DNA from 2 places in the Kosakonia oryzendophytica genome. Region 2 is predicted to be linked to the other one. Evidence: riboswitches for the same ligand, from Rfam matches in the RefSeq annotation. Region 2 holds a riboswitch; the other holds the start of a gene.
What was found. Region 2 has a riboswitch for cobalamin ahead of O9K67_RS08825 (cobyrinate a,c-diamide synthase). Riboswitches for the same ligand answer to the same signal wherever they lie in the genome.

Region 1: it holds a riboswitch for cobalamin, as region 2 does, so the genes downstream of both, btuB (TonB-dependent vitamin B12 receptor BtuB) here and O9K67_RS08825 (cobyrinate a,c-diamide synthase) in region 2, are expected to answer to the same signal.

Annotation. Positions count from the first base shown of each region.
Region 1 is NZ_CP115659.1:4,958,278-4,961,696, forward strand. Features, by position in the region: gene btuB (TonB-dependent vitamin B12 receptor BtuB) at 1-1,704, opposite strand, end outside; cobalamin riboswitch at 1,769-1,946, opposite strand; gene trmA (tRNA (uridine(54)-C5)-methyltransferase TrmA) at 2,064-3,164, shown strand; gene O9K67_RS23875 (YijD family membrane protein) at 3,204-3,419, opposite strand, start outside.
Region 2 is NZ_CP115659.1:1,832,053-1,835,471, reverse strand. Features, by position in the region: gene cbiB (adenosylcobinamide-phosphate synthase CbiB) at 1-376, opposite strand, end outside; gene O9K67_RS08825 (cobyrinate a,c-diamide synthase) at 373-1,752, opposite strand; cobalamin riboswitch at 1,854-2,033, opposite strand; gene O9K67_RS08815 (GHMP family kinase ATP-binding protein) at 2,577-3,419, shown strand, end outside.

The DNA of each region.
Region 1 (3,419 bases), 2.0 Mb from region 2:
GTAAGACGGCATACGACGCTGCGTATCAGCAAACTGGTTGGTGTTGTTATCGTAGCTCTTGCCGAAGTACTGCCACGCAGCATCCATATCCAAGCCAAACATCGTCCAGTCCAGTTGATATTTGAATTGCTGCCGCGAGCGATGGGCAAGCACTTCATTATCACTGTCACGGCGCGGATCAAGATAACCCAGCGTAATACGATGGCTCACCACACCGGTGTCAAAGCTACCCGTTAACTCAACCCCTTTAATGGTCGCGGATTGAATATTGTAATAGGTGCCCAAAAAGGTGTCGTCATCGTAGTAGTAGTCGATCAGGTTCTTGATTTTGTTCTGATAAGCAGACAGGCGCCAGTTAACCGGCCCGGTCAGGCCTTCCAGCCCCACTTCAACCTGGCGAGATTTTTCTGCACTTAGATCCGGGTTAGAGAGAATAAAGAGACGCTCTTGCCCATAGAGTTGCCCCAACGTCGGCGCCTGGAAGCCAGTACCATAAGACACGGTAAAACGGTAATCCGGTACAAACTCCCAGCCTGCCGCGGCCTGCCAGGTACCATTCCAGCCAAACTGATCGTTATCATCACCACGCACAGAGCCTTCCAGCGTCACGGTGTCGAGCTTCTGCTGCGTCGTCAGGTAATAACCAGTGTTATTCCGCTTATATTTGTTGCTGTAGTCGTTATCTGCTGAGGTCAACTTCTGCTGCTGCCAGTCAATACCGGCGCTGACCGTCCCCGCACCCAGCGCCAGGCTATTGCCCCACTGCAGGTTACGCTGCGTCATATCATCCAGCGAGGTACCCTCGTTGTATAATCCTAACGGCCCGGCATAGTTGTAATCTTTATAGCGCTGATAGCTGCCGGTCAGTTGTGAAGAGAAAACATCGCCGCTGTAAGTCAGCCCGGTTTCATAGGTATGGTTATAAACCTGACGCTCATCACCACCATCGGTGTAGCCCGCATCATAGCCCGTTTTATTGCTATACCCGTAGCCACGCACAAACCCTGAAATCTCCTGATTGAACTGATGATTCAGACCCGCCCAGAAGGTTTTATTACGGAAACCATCGCGATCGCTATCCACAGAGTAAGTGGATTGCGGGCGAATGTTATAGCCACGCGTATCAGTAAAGGAACCCGCTACGGTTGCCAGTGTATCTTCACCCAGTTTCTGGCGAACCGTCGCATCGTATTTCTGATAATGATTAGAACCGATGCCAGCCTCAACTTTGCCGCCCGGCGTGTCGTTCTGGGTGATGATGTTGATCACGCCGCCAATCGCATCTGCGCCATAGACCGCAGAACGCGGCCCACGGATCATCTCGATACGTTCAATCAAAGAAACAGGGATTTGGCTGAAATCAGCAATACCGGTAATGCCGGACTTCGCCAACGGGATACCATCAATCAATACCAGCGTATGGCGCGCTTCCGCACCGCGGATATAAATATAGCTGGTTTGTCCCATGCCGCCGTTTTCAGCCACATCGACACCCGGCAAACGGCGCATCACATCTGTTAAGGTTCTGGCTCCCCAGCGATCAATATCTTCACGGGTCACAACTTCTGTCGGTGCCAGTACGGTATTGACGGGTTGTTGGAAACGGTTTGCTGTCACCACCAAATTGTCTGAGCCGCTATCCTGCGCCCAGCCGGAAAAAGCTGTGACGGAGAGCGCCGTCAGCAGCGAAGCTTTTTTAATCATTGTGAGAGCATCCACAAAGTAAAAGGATGCCGCAGGTTCCATCAATAGCACGCGATGATGTCACCAAATGCGACGTATTCCGGCAGGTCTTCGGGCTTGGGGGTATAACGAGACGGCGACTTCCCACCTATGGCAGTGTCTGCTTGCGCGACCATCTCACCTGATCCTTACCGCTGCGCGTCAGCCCCAGATTTACACTGGGTTCCCTTTTAACTCACAGGACCGGAACATGGATGCTACATTCGGTTACATATGGATGTCCAGACTGCTAAGCGAGTATTTAGAAAACATCCGGGGCTGGACATCCCGTACGCAACACCTACAATCCCCGCGTTATTCTTAATCTCTCAGGAAACATCATGACTCCCGAACACCTGCCGACAGAACAGTACGAAGCCCAGCTGGCCGAGAAAGTCGTGCGTCTGCAATCAATGATGACGCCATTTTCAGCGCCGTTGCCGGAGGTGTTCCGCTCACCGACCAGTCATTACCGCATGCGCGCCGAGTTCCGTATCTGGCATGACGGCGACGATCTTTACCACATCATCTTCGATCAGCAGACAAAGTCCCGGATCCGCGTAGACAGCTTCCCGGCGGCCAGCGAGCTGATTAACCAACTTATGGCAGTGATGATCGGCGCACTGCGCGGCAACAAAACGCTGCGCCATAAGTTGTTCCAGATTGATTACCTGACCACCCTCAGTAACCAGGCTGTCGTTACGTTGCTGTATCACAAAAAACTCGATGAGGAGTGGCAGGCAGAAGCGACGCGTTTACGCGATGCGCTACGCGCGCAAAACCTGAATGTGCAGTTGATTGGCCGCGCCACCAAGACCAAAATCGAACTTGATCGGGATTATATCGACGAGCGATTGCCGGTTGGCGGCAGAGAGATGATCTACCGTCAGGTAGAAAACAGCTTCACCCAGCCTAATGCGGCAATGAACATCCAGATGCTGGAATGGGCGCTGGACGTGACCCGCAATTCAACGGGCGATCTGCTGGAATTGTACTGCGGCAACGGTAACTTTTCGCTGGCACTGGCACGCAATTTTGATCGTGTACTGGCCACGGAAATCGCGAAACCCTCAGTGGCAGCGGCACAATACAACATTGCGGCAAATCACATTGATAACGTGCAGATTATCCGCATGTCGGCAGAAGAGTTCACCCAAGCGATGAATGGCGTCCGGGCCTTTAACCGTCTGCAAGGTATCGATCTGAAGAGTTATCAGTGTGAGACGATTTTCGTCGATCCGCCGCGCAGTGGGCTGGATGCAGAAACCGAGAAGATGGTGCAGTCGTACCCACGCATTCTGTACATTTCCTGCAATCCGGAAACACTGAGTAAGAATCTGGAAACATTAAGCCAGACGCATGAGGTTTCGCGTCTGGCGCTGTTCGATCAGTTCCCGTACACGCACCACATGGAGTGCGGTGTGCTGCTCACCCGGAAATAATGCCCCATGTTGTCCCCCTCATCGCCAGAGGGGGCTACGTTACTCTGACGCTTCGTCGCGTTTACGGTTACGCAGGCGGTAACCTATCCAGAACACCAGAATCACCGACAACACAGCGGGCAGGAAATTGGAGCCAATAGCGGGATATTCCGCACGCACCACGGTGCTGTACAGCAACACACCGAGGATAAAACAGGCAGCGGCAAGCCCTGGCAGGCCAACAGGCATCGTGCGATTTTGATAGCGCTGATGCAG
Region 2 (3,419 bases):
ATGACAATTTTTCGCGGCTGTCGCTGAGCGAGCCACGGCGCAGCGCGTTTTCCACCTCCCGCGCCATATCTGCCAGGCAGCGCGTCGCCAGCGTGGTGTAGATGATCCACACCTGCACACACCAGCCAAACCAAGGATGGATAGTCGTCGCCAACGCCAGCACGCCCCAGCTCACCGCCCAGGTGATGCCCACGACCAGCAACCACATCACACCACCGCCAACGCGCAATGCGGTATCACTGTGACACCGTCGCCGCACCACGCGCTGGATGTGCGTAATCAGCGCACCAATCCAGCGTACCGGGTGCGGCCAGTGCGGCGGATCGCCAAGCAGACGATCGAGGAGAAACGCCGCACACCATGCCAGTAACGTCATAAGGCCCTCCTTGCTGCCTGAAACCAGTGGTTGAGCATCTGCGGACGTTGCCCGAAATGCAGATGCAGATAGCTGGCGAAGGTATTTCCCACCTGCCAGCCCCCCTGCCAGTGTTTCACTACCTCACCATCGCGGGTTTTGTAGCAATCCAGCACGGCAGCATGCTGCGGAGTAAAGTCGGAGTAATGGAATTCGTGCCCCCTCAAGATCTCGCCCGATGCCGCGAGTAGCGTCTGTTGCGTGGCGCGGGCCTCACAGTAACCAAAGCGCGTCAGCCGTGTGCCCATTACGCTATGACCGGGAATGACATCAGCCATCGGCCAATGGTGGCCGTCCGCATCACACAGTGTGGTACCGAGGTACATCAGGCCACCACATTCGGCGTAGATTGCCACGCCGCGCTGGTGGGCGGCCCGAATGGCGTCACGCATCGGCTGATTGGCTGACAATGCACGCGCATGCAACTCCGGGTATCCCCCGCCCAGCCACACCATCTGGCACGCGGGCAATGTGCAGTCATGCAGTGGGCTGAAACGCACAATACGAACGCCAGCGCGTTCCAGCAGCAGCAGGTTATCAGGGTAGTAAAAGTTGAAGGCTTCGTCGTCCGCCAGCGCCAGCGTCAACCCGGCCCCGGCCTGTTCCTGCTCCAGAGGAGGTATATCGCCGTCCGGCAGATGGGTAATGGCACTCAGGGCGAGCAACCGATGGATATCCACGGTCTGCGCCAGGCGGTCGGCAAAGTCGCGCCACGGCTGCGCATCCACGATGGATTCACGGGCAGTGACCAGCCCAAGATGGCGTTCTGGCAGCGCCACACCCGGCACGGTCGGCACATACCCCAGCACCGGCACCGCGCAGAAATGTTCGATGGCCTGTTTAAGCAGCTGATAATGGCTGTCGCTATTGACGCGGTTAACAATCACGCCGGCAATCGGTAATTGCGGGTCGAAATGGCAAAAGCCCATCACCGTGGCGGCAATTGATGTGGAGACCGATTTGCCGTCTACCAGCAGGATCACCGGCACGCCAAGCTGTTTCGCCAGCCCGGCGCTGCTGCAATAGTGAGGGTCAGTGCCGTAGCCATCGTAGAGCCCCATTACGCCTTCGATAACGGCAATATCAGCGGCGAGCAAATGCTGTGTAAACAGAGCATTAAGCGTGGGTTCCGGCAGCATAAAGCTGTCGAGGTTGCGGGACGGAATGCCGGTTACGGCGCTGTGCCAGGCGGTGTCAATATAGTCCGGGCCGACTTTAAAAGGCTGCACGCGCAGGCCGAGGCGCTGCAAAACGGTGAGCAACCCGAGCGTGACAGTGGTTTTCCCACAGCCACTGCCCGTGCCGGCAAGGATAAAGGCGCTGCGCCTGTCTGACATTCCTGAAGCCCCGTTGCGGGTGGGAAAGGTGGGGTCAGGACGCGCGTCTGCCCAGTCTGTCGACTGTACGCTTCTGAGCAACCCACTTCCCACCGAAGTTGTTGATAACTGCCCATCCGGTCGGTCTTCTGGCTTAGCGTCATCCTCGCCCGTCCTTCCCGATCCTGCGATCAGTGGTGATTACGGGGTTGTCAGCATCACAGCAGCGGGGGCTGCGGGGGATTTTCACCCCCTTCCCTGCCGCAACAACGTGCGGCGTAACCGGATGGATTATTCATCACGGTGTGAAATTGTCACCGCAATGTTGTCCCTGAATGCACTATATCGAAGCAGGGAAATAAAAACTGATTCAGTGTATCGGGGCGGAGACAATAATTTGTTGCGCTATAACAATGTATTGCGCACCCCGTTGATTAAAGCCTTATACAGCCTTGATTCAAATGGGTATTACGCCATATTCGAATAGCAAAATAGTGTTATCGGAAAATTCATTCCCGTCATAGTTTGCATTATTCTGCAAACGGAAGGCTTGCGGCGTAACCGGATAAGTCTGGCGGAAAACCTGGCTAAAATAGCCGGCTTGAGAAATGTCTAAATTGCGCGCAATACTGGCGATGCTCCGCCGCATGCATTACGGTGATGCACCGCGATGATGCTTCCCGCTTTCACGGAGTGGCCAGATACCTGCCAAATGCGAGTGAAGCAGTCGGTTGTCACGCTCCGGCGTTGATTGTGATGGGAGAAGTGGTGTCATAGCGGGAATCTCTGGCGTTCGCCGGGCCAAAATGACACTATCCGGGCTTTCGATTTAAAGGAGCAGCGCTGTGGCGCAGGCACACTGTCCCGCATCCTGCGGTGAACTTATCCAGGGCTGGATCCTGGGCAGCGAAAAACTGGTGTCCTGCCCGGTGGATTGGTACAGCAGTGTGGAGGTGACCTACGGCGCACCGCTGCCGGATGAGCGCCCGCTTACCCGCGCCATGATTCGGCTGCTGCTTGAGCACTGGCGGTTACCGGCAAGCCTGACGCACACGCTGCGCATTGACTGCCGCTCCACCATTCCCGTCGCCAAAGGCATGGCCAGCAGTACCGCCGACATTGCCGCCACTGCTGTTGCCGCCGCTTGCCACCTTGACCAGCCACTGGATGAGCCGACGCTGGCAAAACTGTGTGTGGCGCTGGAGCCTACCGACAGTACCCTCTTTTCCGCACTGACATTGTTCGACCATCATGACGCGCAAACACACATTGCCTGCAATGGCCTGCCGCAAATGGAAGTACTGGTGCTCGAAAGCCCGTTAACACTGACCACCGCGGATTATCACCGTCTCCCGCGCCAGCAGATTTTGCAGGATAACGCCAGAACGCTGGATCTGGCGTGGCAAAAATTACAACAGGCGTGCCAGCGCAACGACCCTTCGCTGCTCGGCGAAGCCACCACGCTCAGCGCCATTGCCAGCCAGGCATTATTACCGAAACCCGCGTTCAACACGCTACTGGAGGTCGTGGAGCGCTACGGGTTATACGGTCTGAATGTGGCTCACAGCGGCAGCGTGGTCGGGCTGTTGCTCGACAGTGCACGGCACGATGTGGATGAGGTTCGGGAGAGGTTAAATACCCTGAAGTTGCTGGCGCACTGGCCGCAAAATCATTTGCTGAAAATGGTT